Regions from separate parts of the Streptomyces sp. NPDC001292 genome, predicted to be linked through region 3. Evidence: riboswitches for the same ligand, from Rfam matches in the RefSeq annotation. Region 3 holds a riboswitch; each other region holds the start of a gene.
What was found. Region 3 has a riboswitch for glycine ahead of cycA (D-serine/D-alanine/glycine transporter). Riboswitches for the same ligand answer to the same signal wherever they lie in the genome.
Positions count from the first base shown of each region.

Region 1 (5,859 bases), on a different contig from region 3:
CCAACCAACCGATCGTGCTCCTGCGTGAAGTGGGAGGCGACCGTTACCTCCCCATCTGGATCGGGCCGGGGGAGGCGACGGCGATCGCCTTCGCCCAGCAGGGCATGGCCCCCGCGCGACCGCTGACCCACGACCTGTTCAAGGACGTGCTGGAGGCGGTCGGCCAGGAACTCACGGAAGTGCGCATCACGGACCTGCGTGAAGGCGTCTTCTACGCCGAGCTGGTGTTCGCCAGCGGCGTCGAGGTGAGCGCCCGGCCGTCCGACGCCATAGCGCTGGCCCTGCGTACCGGGACGCCGATCTTCGGCAGCGACACGGTGCTGGACGACGCGGGCATCGCGATCCCGGACGAGCAGGAGGACGAGGTGGAGAAGTTCCGCGAGTTCCTCGACCAGATCTCGCCGGAGGACTTCGGCTCCAGCAGCCAGTGAAGCGCCCACATGAGCCACGGGAGACCGTCCCGCGGCCTCCCTCCGGGGCATTCGGATAGCCTTTCCCGGCGATGGGGTACGCAAAACCACTCTTAGGGTGATTATCACTCGGCGTGCCGAGTGTGGCGATCGTTGACGCACCCCTGGTGACTGCCTACCGTCGAGGAGGCAGGTCAAGGACGGAGGTCGGCGTGAGAAGCAGCGGCGACGGTACGGCTGGGGGTGCCCCCGGACGCAATGCCGGGGGAAGCGGTCCGTACCCTCCCCCGGGCTCCCGGCTCCGCCCGAGCGGGGGGTACACACCTCTCGGCGGCGCGGCCGGTCGTGCTCCGCAGCGACCGACGGCGCCGAGCAGCGGAGGGGCGGCGGCCATGGCGTCCGAACAGATCGGCTATCGCGGTCCGACGGCCTGCGCCGCCGCCGGCATCACCTACCGGCAACTGGACTACTGGGCGCGCACCGGGCTGGTCGAGCCGAGCGTGCGGCCCGCCCACGGGTCCGGCACCCAGCGCCTCTACAGCTTCCGGGACGTCGTCGTCCTGAAGATCGTCAAGCGGTTCCTCGACACCGGCGTGTCGCTGCAGAACATCCGTACCGCCGTCCAGCACCTGCGCGAGTGCGGTTTCCGTGACCTGGAGCGGACGACGCTGATGAGCGACGGTGCCACGGTGTACGAGTGCACGTCGCCCGACGAGGTGCACGCCCTGCTCCAGGGGGGCCAGGGAATCTTCGGCATCGCCGTCGGCGTGGTGTGGCGCGACGTGGAGAACGCGCTGTCGCAGTTGCACGGTGAGCGCATCGACACGGGGGAGACGCTCGTGGGGCACAACCCGGGCGACGAGCTCGCCCGGCGGCGCAACCGGGCCGTCTGAGCGGCCCCTCGGCCGGCTCCGGTCCTCCCGGTCACTGACCGACCGCCGACCGGCCCCATCCCGGCCCGATCAGCCCCCTCGGCCTGCGGACAGGCCTCGGGAGGACGTACGGCGCCGCCGGAACGGGGGCATTGTCAGTGGCGTGGTGCAGCATCGTAGATGTGAGAACCGCACCCACGATCCTCCACCTCGACATGGATGCCTTCTTCGCCTCCGCGGAGCAGGCGTCCAAGCCGAGCCTGCGTGGGAAGGCCGTGGTCGTGGGCGGGCTGGGACCGCGCGGGGTGGTGGCCACGGCGTCGTACGAGGCGCGCGTGTTCGGCGTCCACTCCGCGATGCCGATGGCCCAGGCGCGGCGGCTGGCGCCGAACGCCGCGTACCTCGTGCCGCGCTTTGCCTTCTACCGCTCCATCAGCGAGCGGGTGATGGGCCTGCTGCGGGCGCTGTCGCCGCTGGTGGAGCCGCTGAGCCTGGACGAGGCGTTCGTGGACCTGGAGGCCGGGGGAGCCGCCTGGGACGCGGAATCCGCCCGGCTGGCAGGGATGAAACTGCGCGCCGACATCCGGGCCGTCACGGGGCTCACCGGGTCCGTGGGGCTGGCCGCCTCCAAGATGCTCGCCAAGATCGGCTCCGAGCAGGCCAAGCCCGACGGGCTGGTGCTCATCGAGCCCGGCACCGAGCGGGCCCTGCTCGGTCCGCTGTCCGTGCGTACCCTGCCGGGCGTGGGCCCGGCCACGGGCGACCATCTGCGGCGGGCCGGGATCCACACCGTCGAGGAAATCGCCGAGGCCGGTGAGGACGAGCTCGTCCGGCTGCTCGGCAAAGCGCACGGGCACGCGCTGTACGCGATGGCGCTGGCCCACGACGAGCGTCCCGTCGTGGCCGAGCGCGAGACGAAGTCGGTGTCCGTCGAGGACACCTACGACGTGGACATCCACGACCGCGTCCGGGTGGCCCTGGAGGTGCAGCGGCTCGCCGACCGGTGCGTACGGCGGCTGCGCGGGGCCGGTCTGTCGGGGCGCACCATCGTGCTGAAGGTGCGCCGCTACGACTTCTCCACCCTGACCCGCTCCGAGACCCTGCGCGGGCCCACCGACGACCCCGCGGTGATACGGGAGGCGGCCGCCCGGCTGCTGGATTCGGTGGACACCACCGGCGGTGTACGGCTGCTCGGCGTGGGCGTGTCCGGGCTCGCCGACTACACCCAGGAGGACCTGTTCGCGCAGGCGGCGGGCGTGCGGGCCGCGGGCGCGGAGGCGGAGCGCCCGACCGAGGGGCAGCCGGAGGAGCCCGCCGAGCAGCCGCCGGCACCCACCGAGCGGCGGTGGCCGGCGGGCCATGACGTACGGCACGCCGCGTACGGCCACGGATGGGTGCAGGGCAGCGGCCTCGGCCGCGTCACCGTCCGCTTCGAGACCCCCCGCTCCGCGCCGGGTCGGGTACGCACCTTCCTCATGGACGACCCGGACCTGGAACCGGCCGAACCCCTTCCTCTGGTTCCGCCGGCTCAGCTCTCGTCCGGACCGGAGCCGGAGCCGGCCAGCTTGCCGAAGTGGTGGTCCGGAACAGCCGGTGGAGGCGCCACGTCGAGGCCGTAGTGGTGGTAGAGCTGCAGTTCCTGCTCCGGGGACAGATGGCGGCCCACGCCGAAGTCCGGAGCCTCCTTGATCAGCGAGCGGTCGAAGGGGACGCGCAGGGTGCCCTCGACCAGTTCGCTGGGCTCGAGGGGGACGAAGGCGTCCCGGGAGAACAGGCCGGTGCGTATGGCCGCCCATTCCGGCACACCGGTCGCGTCGTCGAGGTAGACCTCGTCCACCGTGCCGATCTTGTGGCCGTTGCGGTCGAACGCCTTGCGGCCGATCAGGTTGCGCGGATCGATCTCCGTCTGCACTGTCCCTCCACGTGGTCGCAACTCATCCGTAAGCACTACAAAAGAGCACATTCAGCGGTGCGGCCACTCGAAGACCCGTACGGCTGCCCCGCTGGTACGCTGGCAACGGCTGCTGACCCCGTGCGGGAGAGCCCTCCGGCACCACCGGAGGCGCCGAAGGAGCAAATCCTCCCCGGAATCTCTCAGGCCCACGTACCGCACGGACGAGGTCACTCTGGAAAGCAGAGCGGGTGTCGACGGCTTCCGCTCTCACCGACGGTGAAAACCGGGAGCCCTCGGGCAGCCCGGTGAAGCTCTCAGGTTGAGATGACAGAGGGGGAGGCCGTCGGGACACCCGCGCCGTGGTGTCCCTCGAAGGTCGTGTCAGACCAGGAGGCCTCCGCAATGACCGCCCAGCGCATTCCGCTCTCCGAGCTCGAACAGGGCATCCCCTTCGAACAGCGCCACATCGGGCCCGACCAGGAGGCGCGGGCCAAGATGCTCGCGCAGGTCGGCTACGGCTCGCTCGACGAGCTCACCGCCGCCGCGGTACCCGAAGTGATCAGGAACGCCGACGCGCTCGACCTTCCCGGCGGCCGCACCGAGGCCGAAGTGCTGGCCGAGCTGCGCTCCCTCGCCGACCGCAACCAGGTCCTCGGCTCGATGATCGGCCTCGGCTACTACGGGACGTTCACCCCGCCGGTGATCCTGCGCAACGTCATGGAGAACCCGGCCTGGTACACCGCCTACACCCCCTACCAGCCGGAGATCTCCCAGGGCCGCCTCGAGGCGCTGCTGAACTTCCAGACCGTGGTCGCCGACCTGACCGGTCTGCCGACCTCCGGCGCGTCCCTGCTCGACGAGGGCACCGCCGCCGCCGAGGCCATGGCGCTGTCCCGGCGCATGGGCAAGAACAAGAAGGGCCTGTTCCTGGTCGACGCGGACGCGCTGCCGCAGACCATCGCGGTCATCGAGACCCGCGCCGAGCCGACCGGCGTCGAGGTCGTCGTCGCCGACCTCAGCGACGGCATCCCGGCCGAGATCGCCGAGCGCGAGATCAACGGCGTGCTCCTGCAGTACCCGGGCGCCTCCGGCGCCGTGCGCGACCTGAAGCCCGTCATCGACCAGGCGCACCAGCTGGGCGCCCTGGTCACCGTCGCCGCCGACCTGCTCGCGCTGACCCTGCTGAAGTCGCCCGGCGAGCTCGGCGCGGACATCGCCGTCGGCACCACCCAGCGCTTCGGCGTTCCGATGGGCTTCGGCGGCCCGCACGCCGGCTACATGGCGGTGCACGAGAAGTTCGCGCGCAGCCTGCCCGGCCGCCTGGTCGGCGTCTCCGTCGACGCCGACGGCAACAAGGCCTACCGCCTCGCCCTGCAGACCCGTGAGCAGCACATCCGCCGCGAGAAGGCCACCAGCAACATCTGCACCGCCCAGGTGCTGCTCGCCGTCATGGCCGGCATGTACGCGGTCTACCACGGCCCCGAGGGCCTGCGGGACATCGCGCGCCGCACCCACCGCTACGCCACGGTCCTCGCCGAGGGGCTCAAGGCCGGCGGCTTCGAGGTCGTGCACGGCGCGTACTTCGACACGCTGACCGTCAGGGCGGAGGGGCGTGCCGCCGAGGTCGTCGCCGCGGCCCGCGAGGGCGGCGTGAACCTGCGCCTCGTCGACGCCGACCACGTCTCGGTCGCCTGCGACGAGACCACCACCCGGGACCGGCTGCGCACCGTGTGGGCCGCCTTCGGCGTCGGGGGCGACATCGAGGCGCTGGACGCGGTCGCCGAGGACACGCTGCCCGAGGCGCTGCTGCGCGCAGACACCTACCTCACCCACCCCGTCTTCCACCAGTACCGGTCCGAGACCGCGATGCTGCGCTACCTGCGCCGGCTGGCCGACCGCGACTACGCGCTCGACCGCGGCATGATCCCGCTGGGCTCGTGCACCATGAAGCTCAACGCGACGACCGAGATGGAGCCGGTCACCTGGCCGGAGTTCGGGCAGCTGCACCCCTTCGCGCCCGCCGAGCAGGCGCAGGGCTACCTCACCCTCATCCGCGAGCTGGAGGAACGTCTCGCCGAGGTCACCGGCTACGACAAGGTCTCCCTTCAGCCGAACGCCGGTTCCCAGGGCGAGCTGGCCGGTCTGCTCGCCGTGCGCGGCTACCACCGTGCCAACGGTGACGAGCAGCGCACCGTCTGCCTCATCCCGTCCTCCGCGCACGGCACCAACGCCGCCAGCGCCGTGATGGCCGGCATGAAGGTCGTCGTCGTGAAGACCGCCGAGGACGGCGAGATCGACGTCGAGGACCTGCGGGCGAAGATCGAGCAGTACCGCGAGCAGCTGGCCGTGCTGATGATCACCTACCCGTCCACGCACGGTGTGTTCGAGGAGCACGTCGCCGACATCTGCGCACAGGTCCACGAGGCCGGCGGCCAGGTGTACGTCGACGGCGCCAACCTCAACGCCCTGGTGGGCCTCGCCAAGCCGGGACACTTCGGCGGCGACGTCTCCCACCTGAACCTGCACAAGACCTTCTGCATCCCGCACGGCGGCGGCGGTCCCGGCGTCGGCCCGGTCGGCGTGCGTTCCCACCTGGCGCCGTACCTGCCCAACCACCCGCTCCAGCCCGACGCCGGCCCGGAGACGGGAGTCGGCCCGATCTCGGCCGCGCCGTGGGGCTCGG
Region 1 covers NZ_JBIAXG010000071.1:16,600-22,458, reverse strand. Annotated here, with positions in the region: gene ACFY4A_RS39665 (bifunctional nuclease family protein) at 1-431, shown strand, start outside; gene ACFY4A_RS39660 (MerR family transcriptional regulator) at 623-1,303, shown strand; gene ACFY4A_RS39655 (DNA polymerase IV) at 1,465-2,901, shown strand; gene ACFY4A_RS39650 (PRC-barrel domain-containing protein) at 2,811-3,194, opposite strand; glycine riboswitch at 3,308-3,402, shown strand; gene gcvP (aminomethyl-transferring glycine dehydrogenase) at 3,579-5,859, shown strand, end outside.
Region 1: another riboswitch for glycine. It lies ahead of gcvP (aminomethyl-transferring glycine dehydrogenase); the one in region 3 lies ahead of cycA (D-serine/D-alanine/glycine transporter).

Region 2 (5,859 bases), on a different contig from region 3:
CGCCGCCCTGAGGTGCGTTGGGTAGTCACGTTCTCGGATCCTCCGGATAGATGAGAGACCCCGTGTAGGTGCACGGGTCGCTGGGGGTAGGGCAGTTCAGCGAGAGCCCTTGGGGTCGAGCGCGTCGCGCACGCCGTCGCCGAAGAGGTTGAAGGCAAGGACGGTGATGAAGATCGCCAGACCGGGGACCACCATGTACATGGGGTCCGCCTCGTAGTAGTCGATGGCGTTCGAGAGCATCTGCCCCCAGGATGCGGTCGGCGGCTTGACGCCCACGCCGAGGAAGCTGAGCGCGGCCTCGGTGAGGATGTTGGTCGGGATCATCATCGTCGTGTACACGATGATCGGCGCCACGAGGTTGGGCAGCAGCTCCTTGAACAGGATGTAGAAGCGGCCGGCGCCGAGCGAGCGTGCCGCCTCGACGTACTCGCGTTCGCGCAGCGAGAGCGTCTGGCCGCGCACCACGCGGCCGATGTAGGGCCAGCCGAAGAAGCCGATGACCAGGATCATCACGAAGACGCGCACACCCGTGCCGGTCAGGCCGAGCATCTCGCTCGGCATGACGGAGACCAGCGCGATGATGAACAGCAGCTGCGGGAAGGCGAGCAGGCCGTCCATGACCCGGCTGATGGCCGCGTCCACCCAGCCGCCGAAGAAGCCGGCGAGGATGCCGAGGACGGTGCCCAGGATGACGGCGACCACGGCGGACAGGAAGCCCACGAGCAGCGAGATCTGGGCGCCGTAGACGATACGGGCGAAGATGTCGCGGCCGCTGACCGGCTCGACGCCGAAGAGGTGGTCGCCGCTGATGCCGCCGAGGGAACCCTTGGGGGTGCCGAAGAGCGGGTCGATCAGGTCCTCGTGGTGCAGTTCGGGGTCCTGACCGACCGCGTGCGCGATCACGGGCGCGAGGAGCGCGACCAGGATGAGGAAGAGCACGACCACGCCGCCCGTGAGGGCGAGCTTGTCCCGCTTGAGGCGCTCCCAGGCGATCCGGCCCAGGGAACGCCCCTGTACGGCCTTGGCATCGACGCTGGCGGCCGTCGCCTCGTCGGCAGCGCTCGGGGCCGCTTCAGCGGTCGGCTCGTGCAATGGTGCCGTCATCTGGCAGGGACCCCTCTCAACCGGCGGTGGCCGGCCCGCGCTTGCCGCTGTGGCGGCTGTTCAGTCCGTCGTACACAGGGGCAACGCCCCCTTGGTGCGGGAGTCTTCAACGCCATGGTGATCCGTTGCCAGACTTGGCGGTGAATGGATGCGCAAACGTGATGCGGGTTGGGGGGTTCCGTTATCCGGACAGTGGGTAACGAGGGGCGGACAGGGACCAGTTGGGGCGGCCCACGGCAAAAGCGGACCATCCGCATCCATCTACGCGCGCAGAGGATCACCCGTGCGGGAGCCCTGCGGTGGACGGACCGGACGCGTCAGTAGCCGCCCCGCACCGGCGGGTAGCCGTAGCCGGCCGCCTGGGCCTGCGCGGGGGGTGCCTGGCTCTCCCGGTCGTAGAACGGGCGGGAGTTCGCGCGCAGCCACATCGCGACCGGGTCGTACTCGTCGGACATCGCGACCGTCGAGACCGGCAGCCCGTCGGGGACGGCGCCGATGGACTGCTGCATCATCACGCGCACCGAGTCGACGGCCGGCGGCGAGGTGTCGTACACGTCGAGGCCGATGGCGAGGTACGGCGCTCCGAGCGCCGGCTGCACCCAGGCGCGGCGCAGCGAGCGCAGGGCCGGGGTGCGGTGGGCGTTCTGGGTGAGCAGGGCGTAGAACTGCGAGGCCTCGACGGTGGGTTCGGACAGCCGGAGGGGGCCCGCGGGCTGGCGGTCGAGACCGGTGGCGATGCGGCGCAGGTCCAGCCACGGAATACCGACGCCGCCGCCCGGGGCGTGCGGGTTCAGCCAGAGGCCGTAGTGGTCGGGGTAGAGGGTGCGGGCCACGTCGAGGCCGTCCACGACCTCGTACGAACGGTTCCAGCCGCTGGCCGACAGCTCCTGGGCGGAGGTCACGCAGGGCGCGTAGCCGTGGCCGTCGACCTCCATGTGGCCGTACTGGGCGTCGGGGGAACCAGCCTGGCCGTGCCACAGCAGCATCCAGACCTGGCCGGAGGACGGGGTCGCCAGCGCGCGCAGCAGCGCCTCATAGGCGTCGTAACGCCCGGGCGTCACCTGGCGCAGCGTCTGCTCGACCTGCCCGGCCGTGGTGCCGCTGGCGCTCACTTGTACCGCCCCTCCATACAACCGACGTATCGACCGAGCCGTGGGTCCGGGTCCTGTCGTCACCTTCCCGTCGTCCGCCCGGCGGGCAGGCGGGAAAGTGAGGCAGGCCTAGCTTAAGCCGCCGTCCGGCGGCCGGGGACTCGCCGTGCGCCGCCGGCTGCGGATCGTGTGCGCTTCCCCGGCGTCCCGGGTCGGACTCAGTGGGCGTGCTGGTAGAACGGGCGGACGTTCTCCCTCATCCAGTCCGCCACGGGATCCTGGGCCACGTCCAGGAGGACCAGGTTGACCGGCCACCGGGCCGGGGTCTTCGCCAGGGCGCGGCCCAGGGCGTCCAGGGCGCCGGCCTGCGGGTCGCCCTCCCACTGGGACAGTTCGACGCCTACGAACATGACCGGGTCGTCCGTCTCGACGGCGGCCAGGCAGCGGCGGGCGGTGCTGACCACGCCGGTCTCGGCGAACTCGGCGCCGGCGGCGGCGAGGAAGTCCACCGGGTCGTCCTGCCAGTCCGGTTCGAAGAGGCGGACGCGGCCGCCGCTCGACGGGCCGTCCAGTGGGGTGCGCCCCGCCCGGCACAGTTCGGCCACGACCGCCGGTGGCAGCGGGACACCGACCACGCCGTCCGGGTTGAGCGCGATGCCGGCCTGCGGGGGCAGTCCGCGCGCGAACTCGACGGCGGGCGCGACGGTGTACGCCATGTGCGGGCCCGCGGCCTGGCGGAGCTGCTCCTCGGAGCTGAAGACCGGCACGTACGCCTGACCGTCGATCTCCAGCGTGGGCAGGTCGAGCGGGCCGCTGTGGGGACCGCCGCCGTTGGGCAGGGGCACCCAGAGGAGGCTGCGGCCGAGCACCTCGACGATCCGGCCACCGGCGGACGGGACGCCGAGGGAGGCGGACAGCACCTCCTCCAACTCGTTGCCGGGCCATCCGCCGTGCGGATGGGAGTGCGCCTGTGCCGGAAAGTCCGCGGAGAAGTCCGCCGGGAAGTCCATCTGCTACCGCCTGCTGTGAACCACTGCTGTGGCCGAAAGGCTATCGGGTACCAGCCCGAAGCTCACGAAAAATCCCACGACCACGACCCGCCGCACCGCGCACCGTGTGGTTCTCAGGTGGTGAACTCGATTCGTCGCAGTCGCGTCGCTGCCTCGCGGTCCAGCAGGACCGCCGAGCCGCAGCCGTTCGGCAGGGTGCCGCGCTCGACCGCGCGGAGCAGGCCGGCGGTGGCGCGGCGGTGGCGGCGGAAGGCGTAGCGGGAGACACCGCGGCCCCGTGCACGCTGGCCGGTCAGGGCGGTGCCGGGGGTGACGTCCAGCAGGACGAGGTGCAGGGTGCCGCCGCGGCGGCGGGCGGTGCGGGCCAGCCAGGCGCGGACCCAGGGCTGCGTGCCGCAGTCGTGGACCACGAGCGCCGCCCCGGAGCGCAGGGCGCGGCGCAGCCCCGCGAAGTGGGCGAGGCGGACCAAGGGGCGGTACAGGGCGTAGGGGAGGTACGCCGCCAGGCGGGCGTCCCAGCGGTCGCGGGTGTCCTGGGAGTCGATGCGGACGCCGTGCACCGCGCGCCGCATCAGCGTGGACTTGCCGCTGCCGGGCAGGCCGGTGACCACGACCAGGTCGCGCGGGCCGAAGCGCAGCACGCGCGGGCCGAGGCCGGACCGGTCCCGCAGGTCGCGGACCATGGGTGCGGGGGCCTGGGCCGTGGCGTACAACGCGGTCCTGTGCGCCGTCATCGTTCCTCCCATCGATCGTAAAAAGAAGGTAATAGGCGGCGTCCCGCGTTTCCGTGCACGTCCTGCCACAGGTCGGTCACAGATGCCGCCCTGCCGCGAAGCGGGCCGGGCGTGCAATGATGTGCGCGCAACTGCATATCGGCCGTTTGAATCCGCGCGGGAGAGTCCCCAGCCGTCTCGCTGGGGCGCCGAAGGAGCAAGTACCTCCCTTGAATCTCTCAGGCCCCGTTACCGCGCGGGCGAGGCACATCTGAAAAGCGGGCCGCTGGCGCAGTGGCTCCACCCAAGGTGCAAGCCGTGCACCGTCCGTCCGACGGCGGTCATGGCGAACCTCTCAGGTTCCGATGACAGATGGGGAGGACATGATCAGTCCTCGCCCGTCATGCCTTGGAGACCGCCCGATGAGCAGTACCGAACCCGACCGACTCCGCCGCACCGCGCTCGACGCGCTGCACCGCTCGCTCGGCGCGACGATGACCGACTTCGCCGGCTGGGACATGCCGCTGCGTTACGGCTCCGAGCGCGACGAGCACATCGCCGTACGGACGAAGGCCGGCCTCTTCGACCTGTCCCACATGGGCGAGATCACCGTCACCGGCCCGCAGGCCGTCGCGCTGCTGAACCACGCCCTGGTCGGCAACATCGCCACCATCGGCCTCGGCCGCGCCCGCTACACCATGATCTGCCAGGCCGACGGCGGCATCCTGGACGACCTGATCGTCTACCGGCTGGGCGAGACCGAGTACCTGGTCGTCGCCAACGCCTCCAACGCCCAGGTGGTGCTCGACGCGCTGACCGAGCGGGCGGCGGGCTTCGACGCCGAGGTGCGCGACGACCGGGACAGCTACGCGCTGCTCGCCGTGCAGGGCCCCGAGTCCGCCGGCATCCTGAAGTCGCTCTCCCCCAAGCACTCGGCTTCGCTCGTGCAGGGAGGTGCCCCCATCGCCGACCTGGACGGCCTGAAGTACTACGCCGGGCTCCCCGGCACGGTCGCGGGCGTCCCCGCGCTGATCGCGCGCACCGGGTACACCGGCGAGGACGGCTTCGAGCTGTTCGTGGCACCGGGCGACGCGGAGAAGCTGTGGCAGGCGCTGACCGAGGCCGGCGCGGACGCCGGGCTGGTCCCGTGCGGGCTGTCCTGCCGGGACACGCTGCGCCTGGAGGCGGGCATGCCGCTGTACGGGCACGAGCTGTCGACCTCGCTGACCCCGTTCGACGCGGGCCTCGGCCGGGTGGTCAAGTTCGAGAAGGAGGGCGACTTCGTGGGCCGCGAGGCCCTGCTGGCCGCCGCCGAGCGCGCCGCCGCCGAGCCGCCCCGGGTGCTCGTCGGCCTGGTCGCCGAGGGCCGCCGGGTCCCGCGCGCCGGGTACGCGGTCGTCGCGGGCGGCGAGGTGATCGGCGAGGTCACCTCCGGGGCCCCCTCCCCCACCCTGGGCAAGCCGATCGCCATGGCGTACGTCGACGCCGCGCACGCCGCTCCGGGCACGCCCGGTGTGGGAGTGGACATCCGGGGCAACCACGAGCCGTACGAGGTCGTGGCGCTGCCCTTCTACAAGCGGCAGAAGTGACACCTCCCTAGCCGGCACGGAGGCGACGTGAGACACGTCACCCCTGGTCACGCACGCCTTTCGCAGTCCCCCATTCATCACCATTGACCCGCGTACAGGAGAATTCTGGCCATGAACAACCCTCAGCATCTGCGCTACAGCAAGGAGCACGAGTGGCTGTCGCCCGTCGAGGACGGCGTGGCGACGGTCGGCATCACGGAGTTCGCGGCCAACGCGCTCGGCGATGTCGTCTACGCCCAGCTCCCGGAGGTCGGCGACACGGTGGCCGCGGGCGAGACCTGCGGTGAGCTGGAGTCGACCAAGTCGGTGTCCGACCTGTACTCCCCCGTGAGCGGCGAGGTCACCGAGGTCA
Region 2 covers NZ_JBIAXG010000038.1:320-6,178, reverse strand. Annotated here, with positions in the region: gene ACFY4A_RS31450 (ABC transporter substrate-binding protein) at 1-29, opposite strand, end outside; gene ACFY4A_RS31445 (ABC transporter permease) at 97-1,104, opposite strand; gene ACFY4A_RS31440 (enhanced serine sensitivity protein SseB C-terminal domain-containing protein) at 1,422-2,216, opposite strand; gene ACFY4A_RS31435 (enhanced serine sensitivity protein SseB) at 2,414-3,205, opposite strand; gene ACFY4A_RS31430 (AAA family ATPase) at 3,319-3,939, opposite strand; glycine riboswitch at 4,087-4,183, shown strand; gene gcvT (glycine cleavage system aminomethyltransferase GcvT) at 4,341-5,507, shown strand; gene gcvH (glycine cleavage system protein GcvH) at 5,619-5,859, shown strand, end outside.
Region 2: another riboswitch for glycine. It lies ahead of gcvT (glycine cleavage system aminomethyltransferase GcvT); the one in region 3 lies ahead of cycA (D-serine/D-alanine/glycine transporter).

Region 3 (5,859 bases):
GTCGCCCCCCACTCCTCGTCGTACTCGCCGTACTACTGGTGGACCCAGGGCAGCACCTCGCGCAGACCGGCGAGGAGAGGTACGAAGCGGGGTCCTCCGGCATCCGAGTGTCGAGCCTTTCACCGGTGCGGTCCTCTTCCCTCTGCTGGTCCCAGACCTTCTCCCACTGGGTGCGCTCGCGGAGGCCGGAGTCCTTGTACCGCAGCGCGGCGAGGTACGGCACGTGCTCTGTCTCGATGACGGCGGCCAGGACGGTGGCGAGTGAGGCATCGCGTTCACCGAGTGATCGACGGCGCAGAGCGCGGCGACGGAGTCTGAGGTGGCAGCCGGATGTGCCGCCACCGAGTCGTTACGCAGCGTGGGATCGGTCCCCGTCTGTGTGACTCCGCCTTCCTCGGGGTCGGGTCACTCCCCGTTCCGGGAGCCGGGCAGGGAGACGGTCTGCCGGGCCTGACGGCGGCCGCGACGGCGCAGCACCGCCCATGCGATGCCGAGGATGACGAACCACACCGGGGTCACCAGCAGCGCCTGCAGCGTGTCGTCCTTCTGGGTCAGTGCCCAGATGAGGAACGCGAAGAACGCGAGCACGACGTAGCACATGGGGATGCCGCCGGGCATCTTGAACGTCGATACCTCGTGCAGGTGCGGACGGCGCTTGCGGTACACGATGTAGCTGATCAGGATGATCGACCAGACGAATATGAACAGCAGCGCCGAGATGGTGGTCACCAGCGTGAAGGCCTCGATGATCGAGTCGCCCAGGGTGAGCATGACGACACCGGGGAGCAGGAAGACGCCGGACAGGAGCAGGGCGTTGACCGGCACCTTCCTGGAGGTGAGCCTGCCGAACCGCGAGGGCGCGTCGCCCTCCTGTGCCAGGCCGTAGACCATCCGCGAGGTGGAGTAGATGCCCGAGTTCGCGGACGAGGTGGCCGAGGTCAGCACCACGAAGTTGATCAACGAGGCTGCGATGCCCAGGCCGGCGAGGGCGAACATCACGACGAAGGGGCTGCGGTCCGCGCTGATGTCGCGCCAGGGAGTGACGGAGATGATCACGACCAGGGCGACCACGTAGAACAGCATCACGCGTACCGGGATCGAGTTGATCGCCTTGGGCAGGTTCCGTTCCGGGTTCTTGGTCTCGGCCGCGGTGGTGCCGACGAGTTCGATGCCGACGAAGGCGAAGGTCGCGATCTGGAATCCCGCGACGAAGCCCATGGGGCCGGTGGGGAAGAAGCCGCCGTCGTTCCAGAGGTTGGAGAAGCTCGCGGTGGCGCCCCCAGGCGCATGGAAGCCGCCCAGCACCATGCCGAGCCCCACGACGATCAGCGCCACGATAGCGACGATCTTGATCAGTGCGAACCAGAACTCGGTCTCGCCGAACGCCTTCACGGTGGGCAGGTTCAGAGCGATCAGCACGACGACCGCCACAAGCCCGGGTATCCACAGCGCGAGCCCGTGCCACCAGTACGACACGTACCCGGCGATCGCGATGACGTCGGCCATCCCGGTGACGATCCAGCAAAACCAGTAGGTCCAGCCCGTGAAGAAGCCGGCCCACGGCCCGAGGAGGTCCGAGGCGAAGTCGGCGAAGGACTTGTAGCGCAGGTTGGAGAGCAGCAGCTCGCCCATCGCCCGCATCACGAAGAACAGCATCGCGCCGATGATCATGTAGACGAAGATCACCGAGGGGCCGGCCAGCGAGATCGTTTTGCCCGATCCCATGAACAGACCGGTTCCGATCGCACCGCCGATCGCGATGAGCTGGATGTGCCGGTTGGACAATTGCCGGGAGAGGTGCTGCTGACCCGCCGGCGAGGGCGTCGGTGCGTGCCCTCTCTGGGGCGCGGACGCGGTGGTCACGCCGGTGTCACTGCTTTCAGACATGGGCAAACCTTAGGGATCTCATACGCGTGCGGGCATGGGGTGTCTCGGTGGGTGAACACACGCGCACACAGAACGAGCGGACACGGTGTTCTGCACGCGGACATGCGGATATACGGGACCGACCGGAACGGCGGCAGGGCACGCTGAACACGCGCACGCGACGGGGGAGCCGGTCCGGTGGCGGCCGGGGAAAAGAGGAAAGCCGAAGTTCAGCCCGGAAGCCGGCAGGCGGGCGACGGACGGGGGTGACGCGACGGGACAGCCATCAAAGGCTCCTCGAGGGTTGAGCGCGGAGGGGACCGCGCGGCCGAGTGAGCCTCCCCCTCTGTCATGGGCCTGAGAGATTCACCGCGGGAATCCGCGGCTTGCACCGTGGGCGAGACGCGTGAGCGCCTGCTTTCCAGAGTTGCCTGCCCGAGCGGTAGGGATGCCTGAGAGTTTCCGGGGAGGTGTTGCTCCTTCGGCGCCCGGGTCTGGCTGACCCGATGCTCTCCCGCTGCGGGGTGAACGACCGTTTACTGCGGTGAGGCTAAGTCCACACCGGCTGCCGGTCAAGGGTGCGCCGCGAAGCCACTGCCCATAACTGCCGGGTGAGCCGCGTCGTGTCCGTCCGGAGCCGGCAAGCCGACCTGGGCAATCAGGCGGGTGAACCAGCCGTGCGCACGACCGCCCGACTCAGCCGCGCGGGCGGCCCATGACGATGGTGGCCGTGCTCTGGTGCGCTCGACCAACTGAAGACCCAACCGCTGTTCCAGCACGCGGATCTGCTGACTGAATGCCGGTTACGTGGTCGATATGCCGCCCTGCACCATGGCGCTCACCTGGTTCGTCGAAAACCGCGATCGCCCCGATATCAGTGAGATCCGGCAGATCGCCCGGGCCGTGCTGCAGAGCCGGAGCTGGGGATTTTCGTCTGGACCCGGCAGCGGCGGGACGTTCCGGGAGCTGCGGTTCTGCGGGAGCGTCCCGGTGGGCGGGGTGTCGTGGACGGCTGTATCCGTCAGGGCCGCCGACTCGTCGCGCCGCTCCGGGACGCCGACCGTCGACTCGGTGCACTGACCCTGGAGCGCCGTAATGCAAGGCTCGAGCCCGGGTTGCGCCGGACGGTGGAACCCGGGCCGCACCGCGCGCCGGCGCCTCTGCCGACCGGTCGACCGAAACTGGCAACGTGCGCAGCCGCGGGCCGGTCACGGGGCCGCTGGGGCTTCGTCTTCGGCTACTTCGTCGTCGGCCAGCCGCAGCGCCGGGTGCAGGTTGGCGAACTCGTCGACGTCGAGAACGCACCATGCCTGGTGGTAGTGGTCGCCGGCCTTGTCGCGCTCGGTCGCGGTGTGCCGTACCACCGAGCGGGTGGCGCAGCCCCTCCAGTGGCGGCCCCGAAATCCTAGTCGGCTCCTCCGACAACGGGGTCGGCCGTAGGAGAGGCTGTGGTCCCCAAACGAGGGGTGGCAGGGAGCCGTCGTGCTCCCTGCCACTTCTCACTCATGCCCGTCCGTCGGTCCGCGGCTGCCGGCCTGGCGTCGGCTCAGGTGGCGCTGGATGTCTCCAGGGACACGCCCCGCGTTTCCGGGGCCATCGCGATCGACACCAGCGTGCCCACCGCCGACACGACGCCGGCCAGCAGCAGCGTCGCTCCCACGCCCCAGTGCTCCAGGGCCAGCGGGGTCAGGAACGTGCCGGCGGCGGCGGCGATGCGGCTGAAGCCGGTGCCGACACCGACCGCGGTCGCCCGGATCTCCGTCGGGAACAGCTCGTTCGGGTAGATCCACTGGAGCAGCGTGGGACCGCCGACGGCGATCGCGTACACCGCGAACAGCAGTCCCGCCCCGACCGCCGGCAGCCCCGGGAAGACGCCGAGCACCAGCAGCGGGACCGTCGACGCCGCGAAGGTCCAGACGAGGACGGGACGCCGTCCCGCGCGGTTCAGCAGTGGCAGGAAGACCAGGCAGCCGATCAGGAACACCAGGCTGATGGCGACCGAGCCGAGGGTGCCGCTGTCGCCGGACAGGCCCATGGCGGCGAGCAGTTGGGGACCGAAGGCGTAGATGGCGTAGATCGGCATCACCGAACAGGCCCAGAAGAGCGAGACGAAGGCGGTGCGCTTGCCGTAGGTGCCACGGAAGACGGCCGAGAAGCGGGCGGGTTGGGCCGGGGTGCCCAGGTCGGCGACGCCCGCGCCGGGTCCGAACACCTTGCGCATCACCGCCTCGGCCTCCTCGACCCTGCCCTGGGAGAGCAACCAGCGGGGTGACTCGGGGGTGCCGATGCGCAGCAGGACCAGGATCGCGGCGGGCACCGCGGGGCAGGCGAGCAGCCAGCGCCAGCCGTCGGGGCCGAGCCGCAGCAGCAGATCGCCGATGAGGTAGGCGGCCGCGCTGCCCACGGACCACATCACGGTCAGGAGACCGAGCATCGCGCCGCGGTGCTTGCGCGGTGAGAACTCGGCGAGCAGGGACGTGGCGATCGGGTAGTCGGCGCCGACGGCCACGCCGATCAGGAAGCGCAGCACGAGCAGTTGCTCGGGGCCGGTGACGAAGGCCTGGGCGACGGAGAAGACCACGATCGCCGCCAGGTCGATCGTGTACATGATGTGGCGGCCGAAGCGGTCGGTGACGTAGCCGAAGACGGTTCCGCCGACGAGCAGTCCGCACAGCGCGGCCGCCGCGAGGAAGCCCTCCCACAGGCCGCTGAGGTGCCAGCGCGGGCCGATCTGGGTGAGGGCGACGCCGATCACGCCGAGGATGAGTCCGTCGAGGAAGGGCCCGCCCGCCGAATAGACGGTCAGCCTGCGGTGGAACGAGGTGAGGGCGCTGTCCTCCAGCAGGGCGCGGCCACTGCTCGGGGGCGCGTCGGTGGCGGATTGAGCGGGAACCGGCGGCATGAGCCACCTCCGTGGCGGGTCGGGAGAGGGAAGGGCGGAGTCGTGAGGGGGGTGAGCCGCGGCTGGATGTCGTCCGTCGGCGGCGTCGACCACGGCGATGAGGGGGGCCTGCGGTGGCGGTCAAGTTAGAAATGATTGAACGATCCTGTCAAGGGTTGGACGATCGTCGGTCAGCGCGGATGCGGCAGACAGCCAGTGAGGGACGGCATTCTGCGGTCGAAGTCAGACACCCGCGATCAATCGAGCTATGGATTGATGAACAATCCTGGGGTACTGTCGCCGCCATGTCCGAAGAACAGAGCACCGCCGGGGTCCCCGAGCCCGGCGATGTCGCCGCGGAAGCGGTCGCCGACCGGCTTCGCGAGCGGATCAGCCGGGGCGAGCTGCCCCCGGGCCTGCCCCTGCGGGACGCGGCCCTCGCCGCCGAACTGGGCGTCTCGCGCAACACGCTGCGCGAGGCCGTACGGCTCCTGGTGCACGAGGGCCTGGCGGTCCACCGGCTCTACAAGGGCGCCGCCGTCAAGCGGCTCGACGTGGCCGACGTGCACGACATCTACGCCGCCCGCCGCTGCTTCGAACTGCGCGCGGTGGAGGAGAGCGTGTACGCCTCCGAGGAGGCGCTGGCCGCGCTCGAGGAGCGGGTCTCGGCCCAGGAGGCGGCGGCCCGGGCGGGGCGCTGGAGCGAGGTCAGCACCTGGTCGCTGGACTTCCACCGCGCCGTCGTACGGCTGCTCGGCAGCAGGCGGCTCGACCGGTTCTTCGACACGATCGTCGCGCAGTTGCGCCTGGCCTTCGCCGAGGTCCCGCGCGAGCCCGAGTTCCAGGCGCAGTGGGTGCCGCGCGACCGCGAGGTGTGCGATCTGCTGCGCACCGGGCGGCGCGCCCAGGCCGCGGAGGCGCTGCGCCGCTACCTCGAGGACTCCGAGCGCGCGGTCGTCGACATGGTGCGGGCCGCCGCGGCCCGCCGCGAGACCTGACGGGCCGTAGGCACCCCCACTCGGCCGCCCGCGGTCAACCCCACCCCACCAGCCACCCAGGAAAGAGGTACGCCCCCCATGGCCACCACCGCAGCCGCCTATCAGGCGACGAAA
Region 3 covers NZ_JBIAXG010000036.1:29,614-35,472, forward strand. Annotated here, with positions in the region: partial or broken gene ACFY4A_RS30720 (hypothetical protein) at 158-223, opposite strand; gene cycA (D-serine/D-alanine/glycine transporter) at 406-1,887, opposite strand; glycine riboswitch at 2,206-2,296, opposite strand; glycine riboswitch at 2,297-2,393, opposite strand; gene ACFY4A_RS30730 (hypothetical protein) at 2,683-2,946, shown strand; gene ACFY4A_RS30735 (hypothetical protein) at 3,075-3,230, opposite strand; gene ACFY4A_RS30740 (MFS transporter) at 3,413-4,768, opposite strand; gene ACFY4A_RS30745 (GntR family transcriptional regulator) at 5,053-5,745, shown strand; gene ACFY4A_RS30750 (urea carboxylase-associated family protein) at 5,824-5,859, shown strand, end outside.